One region of the Allobosea sp. TWI1241 genome, then DNA from elsewhere that is predicted to be linked to it. Evidence: riboswitches for the same ligand, from Rfam matches in the RefSeq annotation. Region 1 holds a riboswitch; the other holds the start of a gene.
What was found. A riboswitch is a leader RNA that binds a small molecule or an ion and turns the genes downstream of it on or off. The one in region 1 is predicted to bind thiamine pyrophosphate.
Positions count from the first base shown of each region.

Region 2: linked by a shared signal. The riboswitch ahead of ABE438_RS08270 (LuxE/PaaK family acyltransferase) and the one ahead of thiC (phosphomethylpyrimidine synthase ThiC) in region 1 are both predicted to bind thiamine pyrophosphate.

Region 1 covers NZ_JBDJKW010000023.1:6,342-18,206, reverse strand. Annotated here, with positions in the region: gene ABE438_RS19660 (ABC transporter substrate-binding protein) at 1-167, opposite strand, end outside; gene ABE438_RS19655 (cold-shock protein) at 499-708, opposite strand; TPP riboswitch at 913-1,014, shown strand; gene thiC (phosphomethylpyrimidine synthase ThiC) at 1,101-2,978, shown strand; gene ABE438_RS19645 (hydroxyethylthiazole kinase) at 2,975-3,766, shown strand; gene thiE (thiamine phosphate synthase) at 3,760-4,416, shown strand; gene ABE438_RS19635 (hypothetical protein) at 4,797-7,235, shown strand; gene ABE438_RS19630 (hypothetical protein) at 7,266-7,775, shown strand; gene ABE438_RS19625 (hypothetical protein) at 7,863-8,324, shown strand; gene ABE438_RS19620 (cysteine peptidase family C39 domain-containing protein) at 8,395-10,476, shown strand; gene ABE438_RS19615 (ATP-binding cassette domain-containing protein) at 10,473-11,865, shown strand, end outside.
Region 2 covers NZ_JBDJKW010000005.1:212-12,076, reverse strand. Annotated here, with positions in the region: gene ABE438_RS08320 (LacI family DNA-binding transcriptional regulator) at 1-463, opposite strand, end outside; gene ABE438_RS08315 (amino acid ABC transporter ATP-binding protein) at 466-1,194, opposite strand; gene ABE438_RS08310 (amino acid ABC transporter permease) at 1,175-1,831, opposite strand; gene ABE438_RS08305 (amino acid ABC transporter permease) at 1,828-2,508, opposite strand; gene ABE438_RS08300 (transporter substrate-binding domain-containing protein) at 2,584-3,402, opposite strand; gene ABE438_RS08295 (SDR family oxidoreductase) at 3,594-4,361, opposite strand; gene ABE438_RS08290 (ABC transporter substrate-binding protein) at 4,358-5,359, opposite strand; gene ABE438_RS08285 (ABC transporter permease) at 5,362-6,111, opposite strand; gene ABE438_RS08280 (ABC transporter ATP-binding protein) at 6,108-6,902, opposite strand; gene ABE438_RS08275 (acyl-CoA reductase) at 6,892-8,340, opposite strand; gene ABE438_RS08270 (LuxE/PaaK family acyltransferase) at 8,344-9,489, opposite strand; TPP riboswitch at 9,530-9,654, opposite strand; gene ABE438_RS08265 (helix-turn-helix domain-containing protein) at 9,780-10,454, shown strand; gene ABE438_RS08260 (aldehyde dehydrogenase) at 10,464-11,865, opposite strand, start outside.

The DNA.
Region 1 (11,865 bases):
AGATCCCAGGCCTGGCGATAGGGCTTCAGGAAGGCCGGCTGGGCGGTATAGCTGTTGATCTCGCCGATCCGGATCGGAGCGCCCTGCGCGCGCAGAACGGACGGCATGGCCAGGGCAGCCGCGCCGAGCGCCGCTCCGCTGACGAACTGACGACGGTCGATGGTCATGAGACTCCCCCGTTCATTCGCACGGCTTCATCATATCGCAGCCCCTCGCTGCACGATCCCCAGATTAGCCCGCCCGGACGAAACGCCAAGCGGGAAGGGAATTCGTTTGTATGCTTACGAAATGTCGATGCGCTTCTCTGGTTTGTCAATCATTCAAAACTGACCGGACCCGCGCAAATCCGGGCAGGGAGTGCCGCAACTGGCGCCAGACTGCGTGCGCAACGCGCAGGACAGGACGCCGCCGCCTGTGACGGGCGGCGGGCGCGGAATGGCGATCGCGATATCCGATCGGGCGCGGCCGGAGCGCAGCGCCGGCCGCGAGAGGCGGCGCTCAGCCGGCCTGCAGGTTCACCGCGGCGGAGCGGCCGGTCTTGCGATCGGGCTCGAGCTCGAAGGTGATCTTCTGCCCCTCCGCGAGGCTGCGCATTCCGGCGCGCTCGACGGCGCTGATGTGCACGAAGACGTCATTCCCGCCGGCGTCGGGGGTTATGAAGCCATATCCCTTGGTCTCGTTGAACCATTTCACGGTGCCTGTCGCCACGTGACCTCCCTCTCTTCTCGTCCCGCCGCGAAAGGGCGCGGCGGCGATGGCAGTGTAGGGGCAGGCGCGAGCCGGTGGCAATCGCCGATCTGCCGTTGCGTCAGAGCGGGCGGCCCGCGTCGCCCCGCCCCGGCCGCAGGGTCGCCCTGCGCCGGCGGCGCGAAGCCTCCCGTTGCGTCGCCGGCCCGCCCGGCCTAGGGTCCGAGCCGTTCCGAGGGGTGCCCGCAAGGGCTGAGATGGCGAAAGCCGAACCCGTCGAACCTGATCCGGGTCATACCGGCGGAGGGACTGGAACGCGGCTCGCGCCCGATTTGCGACGCGCGGTGACCGCAGACAGCGCTGGACCGTCCAGACACCCGGATCTCCTGAAGCCAAGGAGGAGATCCAAGACCATGACCACCCAGACAAAAACCGGCAAATCATCCGTCCGGCAGGCGCCGCAGAGCGTCACGACCGGGCCGATCATCGGCTCGCGCAAGATCTATGTCGCGGCGCCCGAGCATCCCGACATGCGTGTGCCCTTCCGCGAGGTGCAGCTCACCACCGACGCCGAACCGCCGGTGCGCATCTACGACCCGTCCGGCCCCTATACCGAGACCGACGCGGCGATCGACCTCAATGCCGGCCTGGCGCAGCCGCGCCGCGCCTGGCTCGACGCCCGCGGCTTCGCGACCGTGCCCGGCCGCGCCGTCACCGCCGCCGACAACGGCAACATCTCCGAGGACCAGCTGGTGCCGGCCTGCCCGGCGCAGCGGCCGATCCTCGAGGCGAAGCCCGGCCAGATGGCGACGCAATACGAGTTCGCGAAGGCCGGCATCGTCACGCCCGAGATGATCTATGTCGCGCATCGCGAGAATCTCGGCCGCGCCGCCATGCTGGAGGGCGCCCGCGAGCGCCACGCCGACGGCGAGAGCTTCGGCGCCGCCGTGCCGGACTTCGTGACGCCCGAGTTCGTGCGCGAGGAGATCGCCCGCGGGCGCGCCATCATCCCGGCCAATATCAACCATCCCGAGCTGGAGCCGATGGCGATCGGCCGCAACTTCCTGGTCAAGATCAACGCCAATATCGGCAACTCCGCAGTCACCTCCGGAGCCGCGGAAGAAGTCGAGAAGCTGGTCTGGGCGATCCGCTGGGGCGCCGACACGGTGATGGACCTCTCCACCGGCCGCAACATCCACAACATCCGCTCCTGGATCCTGCGCAATTCGCCGGTACCCATCGGCACGGTGCCGATCTACCAGGCGCTGGAGAAGGTCGGCGGCGACCCGGTCAAGCTCGACTGGGAGGTGTTCAAGGACACGCTGATCGAGCAGGCCGAGCAGGGCGTCGACTACTTCACCATCCATGCCGGCGTCAGGCTGCCCTACGTGCCGCTGACGGCGTCCAGGGTGACCGGCATCGTCTCGCGCGGCGGCTCGATCATGGCGCGCTGGTGCCTGGCGCATCACCGCGAGAGCTTCCTCTACGAGCGCTTCGACGAGATCTGCGAGATCATGCGCAAATATGACGTGTCGTTCTCGCTGGGCGACGGGCTGCGCCCGGGCTCGATCGCCGACGCCAACGACCGCGCCCAGTTCGCCGAGCTGGAGACGCTGGGCGAGCTGACGCAGATCGCCTGGCAGAAGGGCTGCCAGGTGATGATCGAGGGCCCCGGCCACGTGCCGATGCACAAGATCAAGGAGAACATGGACAAGCAGCTGCGCGAATGCGGGGAAGCGCCGTTCTACACGCTCGGGCCGCTGACCACCGACATTGCGCCGGGCTACGACCACATCACCTCCGGCATCGGCGCGGCGATGATCGGCTGGTATGGCTGCGCCATGCTCTGCTATGTCACGCCGAAGGAACATCTCGGCCTGCCGAACCGCGACGACGTGAAGACCGGCGTCGTCACCTACCGCATCGCCGCCCATGCGGCGGACCTCGCCAAGGGCCATCCGGCGGCGAAGCTCAGGGACGACGCGCTCAGCCGCGCCCGGTTCGACTTCCGCTGGGAGGACCAGTTCAACCTCGCGCTCGATCCGGACACGGCCCGCGCCTTCCATGACGAGACCCTGCCGAAGGAGGCGCACAAGGTGGCGCATTTCTGCTCGATGTGCGGACCCAAGTTCTGCTCGATGAAGATCACGCAGGATCTGCGGGCCGAGGTGCTCGCCATGGGCGAGGCCGAACGCGCCGCGCTGGAAGGCATGGCGGCGCAGGGCATGGCCGAGAAGTCGCGCGAGTTCCTCGACAAGGGCGGCAGCCTCTACCTGCCGGCGGCCGAGTGAGCGCCGCCGGCGCCAGCGCGGCCGGTGCCGCCGGGGGCATCCCCGGCGGCCTCTCGCCCGAGGCGGTCATGGCCGTGCTGCGGCGGGTGGCCGAGACGCGCCCGCGCGTGCAGTGCCTGACCAATACGGTGGCGCAGGCCTACACCGCCAACATGCTGCTCGCCTTCGGCGCCGTGCCGTCGATGGCGAGCCATGTCGACGAGATTGGCGCGATGGCGCGCGGCGCCGGTGCGGTGCTGATCAATCTCGGCACGATCAGTCCCGACACAGCGGCCGCGATCCCGCCGCTGCTGGCGGCCGTGCGCGAGAGCGGCCGGCCGCTGGTGCTCGACCCGGTCTTCGTCGAGCTCTCGCCGCTGCGCCGCCATCTCGCAGCAGAAGTCATGGCGCTGCCGGAGCTCGTGGTTCGCGGCAATGCGGCCGAGATCGCGGCGCTCTCCGGCGAGATCGCCGCGGCCGGCAGCGGCGCGACGCTGGTCACCACCGGCGCGGTCGACCTGATCGACGGGCCGGGCGGACGCCATCGCAGCGGCCACGGCCACCCGCTGATGGCGAAGGTCACCGCCGTGGGCTGCGCCGCCGGCGCGCTGATCGCCGCCTGCTGCGCGGTCGAGGACAACCGCTCGCTGGCGGCGGCGGCGGCGCTGACAGCCTATGGCATCGCCGGCGAGATCGCCGCGACGCAGGCGAAGGGGCCGGGCAGCTTCGCCATCGCGCTGATCGACGCGCTCGCCGGGATCGACGCGGCGCAACTCGCCGCGCATATGCAGGAGCAGGACGCATCATGAGGCTCGACATCTCGGTCTACGGCATCGTCGACCCCCAGATCGCCCGCGGCCGGCCTCTGGCCGCTCTGGCGCGGGCGGCCGTCGACGGCGGCGCCACGCTGATCCAGTACCGGGCCAAGGGCGAGGCCACACGCACCATGCTGCGCGAGGCGCTGGCGATCCGCGCCGCGCTCGCCGGCACCGGCGTGCCGCTGCTGATCAACGACCGCATCGACGTGGCGCTGGCAGCCGGCGCCGAGGGCGTCCATCTCGGCAATGACGACATGCCACTGCCGGAAGCGCGGCGCCTGCTCGGCGAGAAGGCGATCATCGGCGCGACCCTCAACCGCGAGACCGCGCTCGCCAGCCTGGCCGAGACCCGCATCGACTATGCCTGCGCCGGGGCGTTCTTCGCCACCAGCCACAAGGCGGACGCCCAGGCGCCGCTCGGGGCCGAGGGCTTCGCGGCGCTGCGGGCGCAAGCCGCGCGCGTGCTCGGCCCGCTGCCGGTCGGCGCCATCGCCGGGATCACGGCGGCCAATGCCGCGCAGGTGATCGCAGCCGGGGCCGACGGCGTCGCGGTGATCGGCGCGATCTTCGCAGCCGACGACCCGGCAGCGGCAGCGGCCGAGCTGCGACAGGCGGTCGCGGCTGCGCGGGCCGCGCGCTGACCGCGAAAACGCCGACGGCGCCGAATACCGCGCAGGGTTAACGCCGTCTGACCGTTGGGCACCGCAGCCGCCGCGCAGCCGTTGCGGCGCCGTCATGCGATTGAAATGTCATAGCATTTCTATAGCCTGCTTCCCGGTGGACGGCGCCGGGTTAGCCCTGTCGGACGAATCGCGTCCCGTCCGCAAACCATCCACCGGCCCTCTCAACGCGAGATGCCGCCGAGGATGCCGCCGCCTTAATCGATCCGAAATCGCTCTGCCGCTACCAAGTCCGCCACAAGCGCCCCCGGCAACAGGACAGCTCGGCCCGGGTGAGCGTCGCGACAAGAACCGGGAACCAAGCCGAGCCGGAGGCGCAGTCGCCACTGCGGAGTTCGATCATGACAGAAGCGCAGGACAAGGGGCGCAAGCCCGACGGACGCAAGGGTTCCATCCCGCTCGACATGCTGAAGGCGATCGTCGGCGGGGCCAATCCGAACGAGAAGAAGCAGGTCGACGGCGACCTCGCCGTCGCGCTGACCGTCGGCGCGCCCGACCATGTGGCCGACAGCAAGGTCGCTCCCCAGGCCAAGCCCGCACCGGCGGTGGTCGAGAGCAAGACCAGCTATGGCGAGGATGCCCGCTTCGACATGCGGCTGGTCTTCGCCGCGCCGGAATCCGGCAAGCCTGACAGCCGCGTCACCATCACCGCCACGGGCCAGAAGGGCGACGCCAACAGTGTCAAGGTCGAGCTCTCGGACCCGTCGAGCGGCGTCAAGGAGAAGCTGACGCAGAGCGAGGTGTCGCAGCGCGCCGCCGACGGCAATCCGCTGTTCAAGACGGTCGAGGCCCGCCTCAAGGAGATGCATGGCGGCGACAAGAAGGCGCCCGACTTCTCCAAGGATATCGAGAGCGGCTTCCGCAAGAGCGCGACAGGCGAGACCGCCGGCCCGATGGGCAAGGTCAAGGGCAGCGACACCCATGCCAAGGCGGATGTGAAGACCGTCCAGGTCAAGGATCCGGAAACCGGCAAGACCTCGACCCAGTGGAAGTCGAGCGTCTCGACGCCGGCCATCGACAAGGCGAAGGCCGAGACCGCGAAGGCCGAGAAGCAGCAGGCGCAGAAGGAGCTCACCGACCGCTGGGACGCCGACAAGGCGAAGAAGGCCGAGGAGAGCAAGGCCCGCCAGGAGCAGCAGGCCAAGCCGGCCGAGAACCCGCTCAAGGACATGCGCGACGCCCGGCAGGCCAGCCAGACCGCGCAGGGCGACCTGACCAAGGCGACCGAGAGCCAGCTCAAGGCCGACCTCGCCAAGCAGCTCTCCGCGGCCAATGTCGCCAAGACCGATTCCGCCGTGAAGCTCGCCGCGCAGAACCAGGACCGCGCGGCGATGGACAAGGCCGTCAAGGACCATGCCGACGCGCTCTATCACGACGCGCTGAACGCCAAGGCGCTCGACAAGGCCAACAAGGACCAGGACAGCGCCCGCAAGGCGGTGGGCGACACCGGCAAGTCGGCGGACGAGGCCCGCGCCAAGTTCGAGCAGGCGAAGAAGGAGCTCGCCACCGGCAAGCCCGGAGCCGGCGAGAAGGACGGCGAGCCCGGCCGCGGCCGGGCCAACACGGTCGGCGCCAAGCCCACGACGGGCGAGGCGGGCAAGGACGAACCGACGCGCCAGCGCGCCGACACCATGCCGAAGCAGACCTCCGACAAGAGCGTCGAGCCGCCCAAGCCCGGCTTCGTCGACAAGGCCGCCAAGCTCGGCGAGCAGCATTGGGGCAAGGTCAACCAGCACGCCAGCAAGATGCTGGAGGGCATGGACAAGGACGCCGCCAAGAAGGCCGGCACCTATCACGAGAACAAGAGCGAGACCGTCCTGGCCGGCGGCATCGACAAGACCACCAAGGTCGAGGGCAACGTCGCCAAGGAGCGCATCACCGTCGCGCAGGTGAAGACCGAGGGCAGCACCGAGACCTACACCTCCGGGCTGGCGCGCGGCGCCGCGGCGAACTGGGCCGTGCGCGCCGAGGCCGGGATCGAGGACAGCAAGACCGTCGATCACGGCAACGGCGTCACCACCAAGGTGACCGACAAGGCCTATGCCTCGGCCTCCTTCGAGAACAAGGCCAAGGCGGTGGTGACCGAGAACAGCGTCTCGGCCGAGGCTTCCACCAAGGTCGCCCTGCACGCCGAGGCGAGCCATTCGACCACGACCAAGATCGGCGGCATCGAGACCAAGGACACGGTCGGCGTCGCCGCCCATGCCGAGGCCAACGCCAAGGCCGGCGTGCGGCTCGGATTCGACGGGCTCTCGGCCAGCGCCAAGGCCTCGGTCGAGGCCTCGATCAAGGCGAACCTGACCAAGGAGACCAAGGTCGGCGACCACACCTTCAAGCAGGAGCTGGAGGTTTACGCCAAGGCGAAGGCCGAGGCGAAGGCGGAGGCCGAGGTCACCTTCAACCCCTTCGCCAAGGACGGGAAGATCAAGGCCAAGCTCGGCGTCGGCGCGGAGGCCTCGGCCGGGGTCGGCGTCGAGGGCACCACCGGCTTCCACGGCAAGAACGGCGGCGCCGATGTCGGCGGCGGTCTCTATGCCGGCAAGATCGGCGCCAAGGCCGATGGCGATTTCGAGATCAAGGACGGCAAGGTCTCGGCCAGCCTGAGCGTCGGCGCGGCGCTCGGCATCGGCATCACCATCAACATCAAGATCGAAAGCAATGTGAAGCAGGCCATGGCCGACGCGGCCCGCGACATCGAGAAGGGCAACCTCGCCCAGAAGGTGCTCGGCCACCTGACCAACAACCCGGTCGGCGGCTTCTTCCGCGGCCTGTTCGGCTGACGACCCGCGACAGCGACAAGGATCTCCGAGATGATCGACGAGAACAGCACACCCGAAGAGATCGCCGCCTACAAGGCGAAGCTGGAGCGCGAGCTCGACCCCGTGGCCAAGGAGCTCGACGCCAGCTCGCGCAAGCAGATCCTGGCGGCGGCCAAGGCCGAGGGCTGGTCGGATTCGCAGGCCGACTGGCTCGACAAGCTCGCCAAGCAGCCGCTGTTCCAGGCCGTCGCCGACGGCGTACCTGGCGAGGAGGCACTGCAGCAGGCCTATGGCATCGCCCGCCGCAAGCTGGCGGCCGGCTATTTCGACAACGCGCTCGACGAGGGCAAGAACCTCTACACCGCCTTCCTGACGGTGGTGGACCTCGAGAAGCAGATCGCCGAGCGGCGCGGCGACACCCCGCCCGACTATCCCGACGCCATTCTGTTCGAAGCCTGCCGGGCCGTGGAGCGGGCGGCGGCCGAGGGCCTGTCGACCGAGGACCAGATCGCCACCGGCTTCGGCATGATCCGCGAGCTGAGCGCCCGCGGTACCAACTGATGCCGCTCCGGCGCCGATGACCGGGCGGGACCGTTCCCCGGGACGGCCCCGCCGCGTGCCTTTTCTTCGCGCGAGACGCTCAAGCCCATGTTCTTTCCGGCCGAACCGCCGTCCCTGCCGCCCGCCGCGCCGGCCATCGTCCTCGTCCAAGGCAAGAGCCGCGGCGCCGCGCCCGAGGCGGCTCTGGCCGAACGCGCCAGGCGCGACGGCTGGTCGGAGTCGCAGGCCGGCTGGATCGGCAAGCTCGGGGCCGCCGCGCTGGCGGCCGAGGGCGGCGCGAAGACGCTGGATGAGGCCTATCAGCAGGGCCGGCGCGGGCTGTCGGTCGGCTATTTCGACAACGCGCTCTCTCAGGGCAAGACCCGGCTCGTCGCCTTCCTCACCGTGATCGACCTGGAGAAGCAGGTGGCGCAGCGCGCCGGCGCGGCGCCGCCCGCCTATAGCGACGAGGCGCTGAAGGCGGCCTATGTCGCGCTGGCGCAGGCGGCCGAGGCCGGCGCCTCCAGCGCCGAGCAGCTCGAGATCGCCTTCGCCTCGCTGCGGAAATGACGATGTGCGGCCGCGGGCGCGACGGGACGGCGGCATGAGCGGGCGCGGCGCCGGAGCGCGCGGCCCCAGCGTGCCCACAATCCTGCAGATGGAGGCGGCCGAATGCGGCGCCGCCTGCCTCGCCATGGTGCTGTGCGCCCATGGCCGCTGGGAGAGCCTGGAAGCGGTGCGCGACGATTGCGGCGTCTCGCGCGACGGCGCCTCCGCCGCCGACATCGTCGCGGCGGCGCAACGGCGCGGGCTGGATGCGGAGGCCTTCAGCCGCGAGGTCGACGAACTCGCGGCGCTGCCGCTGCCGCAGATCCTGTTCTGGGACTTCAACCATTTCGTGGTGCTGGAGGCGATCGGCCGCTCCGGCTTCCTGGTCCACGACCCGGCCCATGGCCGGCGCCGCATCGACCGCGCCGAGTTCGGCCGCCGCTTCACCGGGGTGACGCTGGCCTTCACGCCGACGCCGACCTTCCGCCGCATCAAGCCGCCGCCCGGCACCGCCCGCCAGCTCCTCGCCATGCTGCGCGGCTCGCGCGGCATGTTCGCCACCCTCGTGCTGACCGCGATCGGCATGGTGGCGCTCGGCGTGCTGGTGCCCGGCCTGACCCGCGTCTTCGTCGACGACTATCTGGTGCAGGGGCACAGCGACTGGCTGGTGCCGCTGCTCGCCGCCGTGCTGGCGATCGGCCTGATGGGCAGCGCGCTGGCGGCGCTCTACACGCGCGGCGTGCTGCTGTTGCAGACCAAGATCACCGCCGTGGTCTCGGCCCGCTTCGTCCGGCGGCTCTTCGCCCTGCCCTACGAGTTCTTCGTGCGGCGCAGCCCGGTCGAGGTCTCGGCGCGGCCGCAGCTCGCCGCCCAGCTCGCCGGCACGGTCTCCGGCGCGCTGACCCAGCTCGCCGTGCACCTGATCGCGATGGCCGGCTATGTCGCGATGATGCTGGCCTACAGCCCGCCTCTGACCCTGGTCATGCTGGTCTTCGCCGGCATCGAGCTGCTGATTCTCCGCGCCGTGCGCCGGCGCGTCGCCGAGCGCGCGGTGCATCTCCAGATGGCCGCCGGCCAGGCCCATGCCGCGGCGGTGCAGGGCGTCGCGCTGCTGGAACAGGCCCGCGCCACCGGCAGCGAGGCGATCCTGTTCAACCGCATGCTCGAGGCCCAGACGCGGCTCGCCAATTCCGAGCAGGAGCACGGGCGCACCATGCGCCTGCTCGCCGCCCTGCCCTATGCCGGCAGCCGCGCCACCACGCTCGCCGTGCTCGGCGCCGGCTCGCTGCTGGTGATCGAGACCGAGATGACGCTCGGCACGCTGCTCGGCTTCCTGATGCTGGCCGGCATGTTCTCCTCCTCGGTCGGCGCGCTGACGCAGATCAGCGCCGCGATCGGCCAGAGCGCCGCGGCGATCGGCCGGCTCGGCGACGCGCTGGAGGCCGGCGGCGAGGACAGGGCGGCGGACGCGCCCGCCTCGCCCGGCCTCACCGGCCGGCTGCGCCTGCGCGAGGTCGGCTTCGCCTATACCAACGGCCAGCCGCTGCTCGGCGGCGTCACGCTGGGCGTCGAGCCGGGCGAGGCGATCGGCGTGATGGGTGCCTCCGGCGACGGCAAGAGCACGCTGGCGCGCCTGCTCGCCGGGCTGCTGCAGCCGACCGCCGGCGAGATCCGTTTCGAGCGCCGCGACGGCGGCTGGCAGGCCCCACTGGCCGGGATCGGCTTTGTCGACCAGACCCATTTCTTCCCCGGCGGCCCCTTGCGCGCCGCGCTGACGCTGTGGACCGAGGCGGTGGACGACGCCGCGATCGCCCGCGCGCTGGCCGATGCCGAGATCGCCGCGGTCGTGTCCGCCCGCCCCGGCGGGATCGACTGCGTCGTCGGCGAGAGCGGCGCCGGCTTCAGCGGCGGCGAACGCCAGCGCCTCGCCATCGCGCGTGCCCTGCTGGCCCAGCCGCGCATCCTGGTGCTCGACGACGCCACCAGCGCGATCGACGAGGCGACAGAGGCGCGCCTGCTGCGCAATCTGCGCCGGCGCGGCACCACGGTGATCCTGCTGACCAACCGCGCCAGCGCGCTCGCCCGGATGGACCGGGTCGAGGGGCTCTATCGCGGCATGCTGGTCCCGGTCGATGCCGGCGAGATCGCCCGGCAGGCGGGAGAGGCCGCATGACCGCGCCCGACGAAAGCCTGGCCGCGCTGCTGCCGCTCGCCGGCGGGCGCTTCCACGCCCTGCCGCCGGCCGATGGCGCGCCGATGACCCTGCGCGGCGGCGAGGCCGATCTCTATCTCGCGCCCGGCGAAGGCGGCGGTGCGCCGCGTTTCGTCGCGGCGCTGCCCGAGGGCACGGTCCTGCCCGGAACGGCGACCGCCGTGCCGCTGCTGCTGCGCCCGCGCGTCGACGTCGCGCTGGAGCCGGGCGGCGAGGCCGGCGGCGCCGCGTTCTGGCTGGCGGCGCTCACCGAGGCCGCCGACCTGCCCGCGGGCGGCCATGCCGCGCCGGAGACGCCGGCGATCTACGCCGCCGAGACCGACCGCCTGCTCGCTATCGTCGCCGAACGGCTGGCGAGCGCCGAGCGGCGCGAGGCGTCCGACGCCGCCGGTCGCAGCGCGGCGGCGGAGGACGACTACACCGAGACGCTGGGCGGCTTCGGCCGCCTGCTGGCCGGGCGCTTCAGCCGGCCGCCCACGGGCGTGCGGAGCCCGCTGGCGGTCGCGGCGGCGCGGCTGGTCGAATTGCGGCGGATCAAGCCGCAGGCGGTCCGCGAGCAGGAGGGCGAGGCGCCGGAGGCCTATGTCGAGCGTGTCGCCACCGCCCATGGTCTGCGGCTGCGCCGGATCAGGCTCGACATCGGCACGCGCCCGGACGGCGACGGGCCGATCCTCGCCTTCGACGAGGCCGGCCGGCCGCTGGTGCTGCGCCCGCGCCTGCGCGGCGGCTATCTCGTCGAGACGCCCCAGAGCGCTGCCCCGCCGCGGCGGATGACGGAGGCCGATTGGCGGCGCCTCGGCCGCGACGGCTACATCCTGCACGCGACGCTGCCGGCAGGCCGGCTCGACTATCGCACGGTGACGCTGTTCGGCCTGCGCGACAGCCTCGGCGATTTCGGCCTGCTCGCCGCCTGCGGCATCGTCGGCGCCCTGCTGGCGCTGCTGCCGCCGATCGCTTCGGAGCAGATCGCCACCATCGCGGTCCACACCGCCGACGTGCCCTTCCTCGCCAACCTGCTGGTGGTTCTGCTGGTGGCGCTGGTCGCCGAGACCTGCTTCTTCGTGATCGGCCATCTCGCCGAGCTGAAAGCGCAGGGCCGCGCTGGCCTCGCCTTGCACGCGGCGATGGTCGACCGGCTGCTGCGCCTGCCGCCCTCCGTGCTGCGCGGCGCCAACACGCTGATCCTCGCCACGCAGATGGAGACGGTGGAGAAGTTCCGCCGCGCCCTGCTCGGCTTCGGCACCACGGCGCTGCTCGCCCTGTTCAACGGGCTGGCGGCGGCGGCGCTGGTCGCCTTCGTCTCGCCGCTCTCGGGCCTGATCGCCATCGCGCTGGTGCTGGTGCTGCTCG
Region 2 (11,865 bases), on a different contig from region 1:
AGGTCAGCCCGTCGACATGGCGCAGCGCCTGGACGAGCGGCAGGTCCTCGGGAATCTGCGCCCGCAATTCGGCGCCGTCGCTGCCGGTGGCCGGGCAGAGGATCAGCCCGTCGAGCCGCTGCTCGCGCATCCGGGTGAGGAAGCGCGACTGGCGCCGGGTATCCTCGCGCGTATCGGCGATCAGGACGAGGGCACCCTCAGCCTCTAGGCTCTCGGAGACGCCGGCGGCGAGCTCCGAATAGAACGGGTTGGCGAGGTCGAAGACGATCAGGCCGATCGTGCCCGAGCGGGCGCCGCGCATGGCGGCGGCCGCCCGGTCGTAGACATAGCCGAGCTGGGAGGCGGCGCGCTGTACGCGCACACGGGCGTCCGCCGAGACGGCCGCGCCGCGCAGGGCCAGCGAGGCGGTCGATTTCGACACGCCCGCCAGCTCCGCCACCTCGATCAGCGTCGGCCGCGGCATGGCTAGAGGACGGCCCCGAGGAACTGCTGCAGCTCGGGCGTCTTCGGCGCGCCGAAGAACTCCTCCGGCGGCCCCTGCTCGTGGATGCGGCCCTGGTGGAAGTAGACGACGCGGCTGGCGGCCTTGCGGGCGAAGGCCATCTCGTGGGTGACGAGCAGCATGGTCATGCCGGAGCGCGACAGCCCCTCCATCACCTTCAGCACCTCGCCGGTCAGCTCGGGATCGAGCGCCGAGGTCACCTCGTCGAACAGCATGACCTTGGGCCGCATCGCCAGCGAGCGGGCGATGGCGACGCGCTGCTGCTGCCCGCCGGAGAGCTGCTCCGGATAGGACTCGTACTTATCCGCCAGCCCGACCTCCGCCAGCACGGAGCGGGCGATGTCGGCGGCTTCCGCCCGGCTGATCTTCTTCACCAGCCGCGGCGCCAGCTCGATATTGGCGCCGACCGTCAGGTGAGGGAACAGGTTGTAGGACTGGAACACCATGCCGACGTCCTGGCGCAGCGCGCGCAGAGCGTCCTCGCCGGGGGCGAGTTCGTGGTCGGCCACGCTGATTTTGCCGGAATCAGGCGTCTCCAGCCCGTTCAGGCAGCGCAGGAAGGTGCTCTTGCCCGAGCCCGAGCGGCCGATGACGGCGATGAGCTCGCCTTCGTTGACGCTTAGCGAGACGCCATCGAGAACCTTGAGCGATCCGAAGGACTTGCGAACGTCCTTAGCTACGACGACCGGCATGGAGCCTCCTCTCGAGCCGCTGGCTCATCACGCTCAGCGGCCAGCACATGACGAAGTAAAGCAGGGCGACCGAGCCGAAGACCCAGAAGGGCTGGAAGGTCACGTTGTTCATCAGGGTTCCGGCGCGGGTCAGCTCGACGAAGCCGATGATCGAGGCGACGGAGGTGTTCTTCACGATCTGCACCATGAAGCCGACGGTCGGCGGCACGGCGAGCCGGAAGGCCTGGGGCAGCACGACGTAGATCATGCGCTGCGCCGGCTTCAGCGCCAGGGAGGACGCAGCCTCCCATTGCTGGCGCGGAACGGCCTCGATGCAGCCCCGCCAGATCTCGGCGAGGAAGGCGCTGGCATAGATCGTCATGCCGGCCGCGGCCGCGATCAGCGGCGGGAAGCGCAGGCCGAAGAAGGGCAGGCCGTAGAAGACCAGGAACAGCACGATCAGCACCGGCGTGCCCTGGATCACGTTGATCCAGCCCGCGGCGATGCTGCGGATGACGAGGTTGCGCGAGACCCGCATCAGCGCCACGACGATGCCGAGCAGGCCGCCGCCGACGAAGGCGCAGAGCGAGAGGACCAGCGTCCAGCGCGCGGCTTCGAGCAGGAAGGTGAACTCGGCGGGACCGAAGGAGCGGATCATCGGCGCGCCCCCACGGCACGGCGGCGCGGGAACAGCACCCGTCCGGCCAGGTCGAAGGCGAGGCGGAACACCATGGTCAGCGCCAGATAGAAGCCGGCCAGCAGGATGTAGACCTCCATCGAGCGATAGGTGCGGCTGTCGATCAGCGCGCCGGCCGAGGTCAGCTCCTCGACCGAGATCTGCGACAGGATCGAGGAGGCCAGCATGGTCAGCACGAACTGGCTCGACAGGGCGGGCCAGACCTTCTCCAGCGCCGGCAGCAGCACGACGTGGAGCAGGATGTCGCGCCGGGTCAGGCCGAGCGCCATGCCCGCCTCGATCTGCGAGCGATGCGTCGCCTCGATGCCGGCACGGATGATCTCGGTGGAATAGGCGCCGAGATTGAGGGTCAGCGCGATCAGCCCGGCCTGGACGGCGGTGATCTGCACACCCATGCTCGGCAGGCCGAAGAAGACGATGAAGAGCTGGACGATGAAGGGCGTGTTGCGCATGCTCTCGACATAGAAGGTCGAGGCTGCGCGCAGGACGCGGCTGTCGGCGCTGCGCGCCACGGCGCAGGCGATCCCGATGAAGACGCCGAGCACGATCGCGACGGCCGAAATCCAGACGGTTTGCACCAGGCCGCTGAGAAGCGTGTCCACTTGCGCCCACACGTCCGCGAAGACGAGGCTTTGCATGGCGGTAACGATGTCGCTGGCTTGAAGGGAACGAGGCGGCGCGCCCGCGTCAGGCGGGCGCGCCGTGAAGCCCGGTCAGAAGACCGGCAGCTCCGGCAGCGGGGCCTTGAGCCACTTCTTCGAGATCTCGTCGAGCTCGCCCGAGTTCTTCATGAACCAGATGGTGTTGTTGAGCCACTGATGCAGCTCCATCTGGTCCTTGCGCACGGCCATGGAGTTCGGCTGCAGCGCGAAGGCGAACTTCAGCTCCGCATTGGCGCTGGCGTTCTTCTCGATGATCGCGTTGATCGTGGTGTCGGGCAGGGCGGCGGCCTCGACCTGGCGGCTGAACACCGCCTGGGCGCAGATCGCGTCGTCGTCGAAGCGCACGATGTTGGTGCCCGGCATCGCCAGGCGGGTCAGCGTGGCGTCCTGCGGGCTGCCCCGCGGCACGGCGACGCGCTTGCCGGCGAGATCCTGCAGCGACTTAGCCTCGAGGTCCTTCGACGCCATGATCGACAGGCGGAAGGCGCTGTAGGGCATCGGGAAGACGATGGTCTTGGCGCGCTCGGGTGTCGGGCCGAGAGTGGCGACCAGCAGGTCGACGCGGCGCGACTGCAGCGCGGGAATGCGGGCCGGCGGGGCCAGCGCGGTGATCTCGGCCTTCACGCCCATGTACTTGGCGATCAGGTTGGCGACGTCGACGTCGTAGCCCGAGGGCTCGCCGCGCTCGTTGACGATGCCGAAGGGCGGAACGCCCGAGACGACGCCGATCGCGATCGAGCCGCGCTTGCTGAATTCCTCAGGGGTGCTGGCCTGGGCGGCGGTGGAACTCACGGCGACGGTGGCGGCCGCAGCGGTCCCGATCGCCAGTGCGCCCAATGCGCCGCGACGGGACGGGTTGTGATCGTCCATGCACTTCTCCTTACTGCGCTTCCACGGACTGGCCTTCTGGATCGTTCCAGTCGCGGGCTGGAACGTTCCATGCCGGGATTGGCCTGTCAAGCGTGCACAACGTCCGGGGCAGGGGACGCGAGGTCGCGGTCAACAGGCTTTCGAGAGCGCGGTTAAGGAGGCGGTGCCGCCGCGGGGAGCGGGCGGACGGCTCAGGCCATCACCAGCCCGCCATCGACCAGGAGCGTCTGGCCGGTGACGAAGCCGCTCCATGGCCCGGCCAGAAACAGCACCGGCCCGGCCACATCCTGCGGCGTCGCCAGCCGCCGCAGCGGCGTCTGCGCGATCAGCGTCTCGCGTGCCTCCTCGCGCGTCGCGGCGCTGGCTTCGGTCGGCTGTACCAGGCCGGGCGCAACGCAGTTGACGCGGATGCCCTGCGGCCCCAGCTCGACGGCGAGGTTGCGGCTGAAGCCGATCAGCGCGGCCTTGGCGGTGGTGTAGTCGTGATAGGGCACGCTCGGGCGCGCCACGAGATCGCTGGCGAGGTTGACGATGCTGGCGTCTGGGCTGCGGCCGAGCAGCGGCAGCATCGCACGGCAGACGGTGTAGCTCGCCTTCACCGCACCCTCGAACTGCAGATTGTAGGCGGCCCAGTCCAGCTCGGGGAATCGGGCCCGGCGCTCGGGATCGAAGCGGTAGGGCGCGAAGGCGTTGTTCACCACCACGTCGAGCCGGCCGACCTCCTCCGCGATCCGCGCCGCCATCGCCGTGACTTCCTCCGGCACGGTCACGTCGGCGGCGATGGCGAGCGCCTGCCCGCCGAGCGCGCGGCAGCGTTCCACGACCGCCTCGGCGGCCTGTGCCCGCTCGCGATAGTTGACGATCACCAGCCCGCCCTCGGCGGCGAAGGCGGTGGCAATCGCGGCGCCGATGCCGCGGCTCGCCCCGGTGACGAGGATGGCGCGGTCGCGGAACATCATGGCGTCGCGGCCTTGGCGGGGATGAGGTCCGACTTGACGACATGGGCCATGTCGAGCGGGCGGCGGATGAGGCCGAGCGCGCGGAAGCTGTCGGCGCCCTGCTGCATCAGCGCCATGTCGAACCGGCCGAGCCCGTCGCGCTCGGTCGTGGGCGAGACGCTCGACAGGTTGCGCAGCCCGATGATCGCGCGGTTGACCGCCTCGTCGCGGCCGTTGATCGCGCGGGTCACGGCGAGCTTCGCCGCCTCGTCCGGCTGCGCGATCATCCAGGCGGCGGAGTCGCGATAGGCGGCGAGGAAGCGCTTCAGCAGCGGCTTCTTTGCCTCGTAATCCTTGCGCGTCACCACGAAGATGTCGCTCGGCAGGTTGAGATGGTCGCGCACCTCGATTACCCGCGCCTCGCCGAGGCCGCGCTGCCGGGCGACCAGCAGGCCGGTATCGGTGGCCGCCGTTGCGTCGACCTGGCCCTGCATCAGCGGGGCGAAGTTGAGCAGCCCCGTGACCTCGATCGTCACGTCCGTTTCGGTCAGCCCGACCTGGTGCAGCAGCACCTGCAGGTTCTGGCGAGTGCCGCTCGACAGGCTGTAGACGCCGATGCGCTTGCCCTTGAGATCGGCGGCGCTTTTGATGCCGCTGCCCGGCCGCGCCACCACGTTGAAGACGTTCTGCGGGTAGATGTTGTAGATCGCGACAAGGTCCTCGCCCTTGTCGAGCGCGAGATAGAAGGCGGCCGGATCGGTGAAGGCGATGTCGGCCTGGCCGGCGAGCATGTTGTGGATCGCTGAGCCGCCGCCGCTGCCCGGCACATAGCCCAGATCGATGCCGTGCTTGCGGAAGAAGCCCTTGTCGGGCTCGACCAGCAGGTTGGTGATCTCGCTGATCGGCTGGCTCCAGCCGGCGACGGTGACCTTGTCGAGCGGCTGGGCGGCGAGGGGGCCGGCCGCGGGCAGGAGCAGGGCGAGCGCGGCGAGCGCCTTCAGGGCGACGGAGCGGATCATGTTCAGCCTTTCGAGAAGCGACGCAGCACGCGGCGTTCCAGCACGCGCACCGCCTCGTAGAGCGCCATGCCGAGCGCGGTGATCACGATGAACAGGGCGAAGATCAGGCTCGAATCCATCACGCTCTGCGCCGCGATGATCGAGGCGCCGAGCCCGACGCGCCCGCCGATGAACTCGCCGACGACGGCGCCGACCAGCGAGAGCACGACCGCGACCCGTAGGCCCGCCATGATCGTCGGCAGCGCGGCCGGCAGCTCGAGCCGCAGCAGCGTCTGGGGCCGGGTGGCTCCCAGCATGCGGAACAGCTCGCGCCGCGCCGGATCGACCTCGCGCAGGCCGGTCAGCGCCGTCTCCATCAGCGGGAAGAAGCAGATCAGCGCCGTGATGGCGACGGTCGGCGTCATGCCGAAGCCGAACCAGATGATGAAGAGCGGCCCCAGCGCCAGCTTGGGCACGAGCTGGCTCGCCAGCACATAGGGCCGCAGCAGCCGGTCGAGCGCCGGGCTCTTGGCGAGCGCGATCCCGCTGGCCAGCCCGATCAGGGCGCCGAGCCCGAGGCCGAGCAGCATCTCGCTCGCGGTGACGGCGAGATGCGGCCAGAGCCGGCCGGAGGCGATCTCGCTCCACAGGGTCGCCAGCACCGCGGAGGGCGGCGGCAGGATCAGCGTCGGCACGGCGGCGAGCCTGACCCAGGTTTCCCAGAGCAGCAGCAGCGCCACCAGCAGCGCGAGCGAGGGCAGGCTGCGCCTCATACGGCGCTCCGCTGGCCGGCAGAGGTTTCGTCCATCGCCGCTCGCAGCGCCCGGCAGGCTGCGGCGAAGCCGGGCTCGTATCGCAGCGCCGCGCGTCGTGGCCGCGGCAGCGCGATCGGCGCGTCATGCACCAGCCGGCCCGCCGCCATCACCGCGACGCGGTCGCCGAGATAGACGGCTTCCGCGATGTCGTGGGTGACGAAGAGGGCGGTGGTGCCGCGCGCGGCGCAGAGCGCCAGCAGGTCGTCCTGCAATTCCTCCCGCGTCAGCGCGTCGAGCGCCGCGAAAGGCTCGTCGAGCAGCAGCAGCTCCGGCTCGGCCACCAGCGCGCGGGCCAGCGCGACGCGGCTCTGCTGCCCGCCGGAGAGCGATGCCGGCCGGCGCTGCGCCAGCTCGCCCAGCCCGACCAGCGCCAGGAGCCGGTCGGCGGCGGCATGGTCCGCGGCATCGGGGCGGCGCTTCAGCGAGAGCGGCAGCAGCACATTGTCGCGCACGCTGAGCCAGTCGAGCAGGGTCGGCGCCTGGAAGACGAAGCCGATGCGCGCGCCCGGGCCGGACAGCTGCGCGCCGCCGAGACGGACCGAGCCCTCCTGCGGCGCCAGCAGGCCCGCAGCGAGCTTGAGCAGGGTGGTCTTGCCGCAGCCGCTGCGGCCGAGCAGGCAATGGATCGCGCCGCGCGGGATCGCCCAGTCGACGCCATCGACGATCGCCGGCCCGTCCGGGTGATAGCGGTGCCGCACGCCCGTGAAGCGCATGAAGGCCGCGTCCTGTGCCGCCGATTCAGTCGACATAGGCGGCGAAGCCTTCCGCTGCGGTCTCGGCGCCCTGCTCGATCTCGCAGAAGCTGACGAGGTCGAGCAGGCTGAAGCGGCCGTCATGGTGCCAGCCGGCTTCCGGCGCCGTCATCCGCCCGAGCGCGGCGATGCGCGTCACGCCGGCCGCCGCCAGTTGCTCCGACAGGGCGAGGAGCCGCTCCGGCGAGGCGGCGAGGCCGGCCGTCTGCAGGAAGCGGCGATGCGGCGCGACGAGCCCGGCGACCTCGGCGAGGTCGTCGAGCGCGACCGTCCGCACGGTGCGGTTGAGCCCGCTCGGCAGCAGCGCGGCGCCCGCCTCGGCATGGGAAACGCCCCAGGGCGCCGCCGCCGGGCCGAGCAACTCGCTCTCGCCCGCCGCGGCCGCGATCTCCTGCCGTCCGCGCCACTGCGCCAGCGCGTTGGCCTCGGCCGGGGCCAGCGCCCGGCGGGGATGGCGATAGGCGAGGGCGGCGAGCTCCTGGGCGAGATGACGGGCGAAGACGGCCGGTGCCACCGGCCCGCCGCGTTCGACGAAGATCGCTTGCGGCGAATAGCAGCCCTGCTGCTCCCAGCGCACGATGTCCTGCGCCGCGAGCCGGGCGAGGGCGGGGGCCTTGCGGCTGTCGAGCGCCTCGCGGGCGATCATCGCGAAGCCGATGCGATGGCCGTGGCCGAGGAAGCGGGTCGAGACCGGCAGCCTGTCGCGCAGCGCCGCCAGCGTCGCGTCCGTGCCATAGGCCATCACCGTGTCGGCCTCGCGCAGGAACACGGGCTCGCAGGCGTCCTGCCCGCCCTTCCAGCCGAGAATGGCGAGGCAGGCGCCCAGCTCCGGATCGATTTCGGCGAGCAGGCCGGCGAACCAGCCGGCCATCAGCGGTTCGGCGCTCGCCACCTTTCCGATGGTGCCGGCCTTGACCAGGAGCCCGCAGATCAGGCTCCAGAGCGAGAGCGCCGGCACGTTGCCGGCCCAGACATGCAGCAGCAGCTCCGGCCCCTGCGCTCGCACCAGCCCGCCCTTCGGTGCCGGGCGAAACCCGTCCAGCACCCCCGGATCGCGGAAATCCTCGGCCAGGAAACGGCGCAGCTGCGGCGCGCGAAAGCTCTTGAGATAGCTGGTGAGCGCGAGCCCGACCGTCTCGGGACCGTAGCCGGTGACGACTGGCAGCAATTCGTCCGCCTTGGCCCGCACCGGATGGCTGCGGTCGAGCAGGCGGGCGACGGCCTGGTCGATCGCGGCGACGATGCGGCCGGTCTCCATGGCGCGCAGGACGCGGCGGCCCTGTTCGCGGACATGCCCGCAGAGCGCGCCGGCCTGGCCTGCATCGAGCTGCGGCAGCGCGATCTCGACCTCGCGCCCCCAGGCTGCGTGCGCGACATGGCGCCAGCCGATCGCCTCGCGCGGCAGCCCGGGCAGATGACCGGCGAATTCCGTCACGGCTCAGCCCCGCGCCGCGGCGAGGAATTCGGCCACGGCCAGCGAGCAGCCCCTGGAGGCCTCGCCGTCGACGCGGCCGAACAGCCGGAACCCGCCGGGCACCAGCTCGCCGGCATCCTCGGTCAGGATCGCCGAGACCGAATTGAAATGGGCAAGGTCGTGATGGACCAGCACGCCCCGCGCGCCCTCGGGCAGGTCGGCGCCCGTGAGGGGATCGACCACGCGGGTGCGGACCCAATGCGGGCCGGACTTCACCGGCGGGCAGACCGCGTTGCCCTCGTCGTAGAACTGCGAGGAGAGCTCGGTCATGCCGTACATGTTGAGGCAGGCGCTGCGCGGCACGCCGAAGGCCGCGGACAGCGCGTCGTAGAACGGATCGGGCGCGATCTCGCGCGACTGGCCCTTGAACCCGCCGGTATCGAGCAAAAGGCTGCCCTCGGGCAGGCGAAAGCGCCGGCCACGCGCAGCCAGCGCATCGAGCAGCGGCACGAAGGCGTAGGACGCGCCGAGCAGCATATAGGGCTCGCCTGTGGCCTCGACCTCGGCCAGCGTCGACAGCAGCGGCTCGAGCTCGAGCCCGGCCGCGCCGATGAAGGCGCGGCTGTCGGGCGTGCCGCAGGCGCTGCGGGCGAGGTCGAGATAGGTCGCCAGCGAGGAATTGGGCAGGCTCGCCCCATCGGGGAAGAGCGTGCCCATGCGGATGCGCTCGCGCCCGCGCATCACCCGCCGGCGGAAGGTGTCGAGCATCGAGCGGCGCCAGACCGCCAGCGTCGCGTGATAGCTGCGCCCGCGCACGCCCTGCGTCGTGCCGCTGGTCATGAACACCGCCTCGGCGTCCTCCGGCGGGCAGCAGCTCAGCGTCAGCTCCTTGAAGGCGTCGATCGGCACGGCCGGGATGTCGCGCCAGGCGCGCACGGTGAGCGGCGTGCGGCCGCGCTGCCGGGCGAAGGCGCGATAGGGCGCGTTATGGGCGAACTGGTAGGCGAAGACCGCGAGCGCCATCGCCTCGAAGGCGGCCTCGTCGGCGTCCGGCGCGGCCATGAAGGCCAGCAGGGCCTCGATGGTCTGGGCCTGCATCCGGGCCTGGTTCTCGGCCTGCGTCGTCACCGCCACCTCCCGCGCCGGCCGCCGCGAGGCGGTCGCCGGCATGCTGGGATCATCGGCGCGACGATGGATGGGCGGCCACGCATGGCCCGCCTGTCCCGCATCCCTACGCCGGCATGATCCGGATCAGGTTCGTAGGGTCACCGCGTTGCCGGGCAGGCCCGGCCGGCGGAATCTCAGCCTCCTAGCGAGGCCCCCCTGGGAACGCGGCTAGATGGCGACCGGCTCGGCCCGATGTCAAGCCTCGGACCGGGCGGGCGTGTGCCGCGCGGCGCGGGAGGGTCTGCACGATCCGGCATTGCGGGCGGGCCTGCGATCGGCCAGCCTGTCGGGCGATGACAGACGACCGCAGTCAAGCACCGCGCGACCATGCCCTGCCGCCCGCAGAGGGTGGGGCCGGGGCACAATCCGCCCCGAAGCGCGGGACAGGCCGGGCGGCCGCCGGCGCGCCCGATCTCGCCCGCGAGCTGGGCCGTCGCGCCCGGGCGATGCGCAAGGCTGCGGGGCTGACGCTGGAGGCGCTCGCCGCCCGCTCGGGCGTCAGCCGCGCGATGCTCTCCAAGGTGGAGCGTGGCGAGAAGAGCCCAACGCTTTCGGTGGTGACGCGCATCGCCGGCGGGCTCGACGTTTCGCTCTCGGCTCTGATGGGGGCCGATCCGCTGCCCGCCGGCGTCGCCGTGCGCCGCGCAGGCGAGCGGCCCTGCTTCCGCGATCCCGAGACCGGCTTCGAGCGGCACGTGCTCTCGCCCGCCAATGCCGGCGGCGATGTCGAGCTGATCCTGCACGTCATCCCGCCGGGCGTGTCGTCGGGCGTGCTGCCGACCTATGAGGGCGGCGTCGAGAAATACCTGATCGTTCAGGAGGGGCGGCTCAGCGTCTATCTCGGCACGGTCCGCCATGAGCTCGGCGTCGGCGACAGCTTCTTCTTCCGCATCACCGAGCCCTATCGCTTCGTCAACGAGGGCGCGCAGCGCTGCAGCTATTACTGCCTGATCGTCTCGCGCCCCTGATCGTGTGCGCTATTGCAGCGTGAACGGGTTCGCCACGCCGGGTCTGGCGTTGATGAACACGCTCTTGGTCTCGAGATATTCCATGATCGCGGCCTGGCCGTTCTCGCGGCCGATGCCGGATTCCTTGAAGCCGCCGAAGGGCGCCAGGAAGGAGACCACGCGGTAGGCGTTGATCCAGACCGTGCCGGCGCGCAGCCGCTTCGGCATGGTCATGGCTCGGGCGAGGTCGCGGGTCCAGACGCCGGCCGCCAGCCCGAACGGCGTGTCGTTGGCGATGGCGATCGCCTCCTCCTCGGTCTCGAAGCGGATCACGCTGAGGATCGGCCCGAACACCTCCTCGCGGGCGACGCGCATGTCGTTTCTGACGTCGGCGAAGATGGTCGGCTCGACGAACCAGCCCTCGGTGCAGCCGGGGCGGCTGCTGCGCCTGCCGCCGAGCACGCAGCGCGCCCCCTCGGCCTCGGCGATCGCGATGTAGTCGAGCACCTTGGCGAGCTGCTGCTCGGTGGCGACGGGGCCGACATCGGTGTCGGCGGCATTGGGATCGCCGAGGCGGGCCTCGCGCATGCGGGCGACCAGCGCCTCCAGGAAGCGGTCATGGATGGCGGCATGCAGCAGCAGCCGCGAGCCGGCCATGCAGGTCTGGCCACCGGCGGCGAAGATGCCCGAGATCACGCCTTTCACCGCGGCGTCGAGGTCCGCGTCGTCGAAGACGATATTGGGCGACTTGCCGCCGAGTTCCAGCAAGACCCGCTTGAACTGCCGTGCCGCCGCCTCGTAGATCTTGCGGCCGCCGGGATTGCCGCCGGTGAAGGCGATGCGCGCGACCAGCGGGTGCTCGACCAGCGGCTCGCCCGCCTCCGGCCCGAGCCCGGTGACGACATTCACCACGCCAGGCGGGAAACCGGCCTCGTCGAACAGCCGCGCCAGCGCCAGCATCGAGACCGAGGCGTGCTCGGAGGGCTTCACCACGACGGTGTTGCCGGCGGCCATTGCCGGGGCGAGCTTCCAGACGGTGAGCAGGAGCGGGGAGTTCCACGGCGTGATCGCGCCGACCACGCCCAGCGGCTCGTGGGTGACGTAGTGGAACATGTTGGGCTTGTCGATCGGGGTGACGCTGCCCTCGATCTTGTCGGCGAGGCCGCCATAATACTGGAACCAGCGCGGCAGGTATTTCATCTGGCCGAGCATCTCGACGCGCAGCTTGCCGTTGTCGCGCACCTCGAGGTCGGCCAGCCGCTCGGCATTGGCGGCGATCAGCTCGGCGAGCCGGTACATCAGCAGGCCGCGGTCGCTGGCGGTCATGCGCGACCAGGGACCGGAGGTGAAGGCCTCGTGCGCGGCGGTGACGGCGCGATCGATATCAGCCGCGCCGCCCCGCGGGATCAGCGCCCAGGGCCTGCCGGTATAG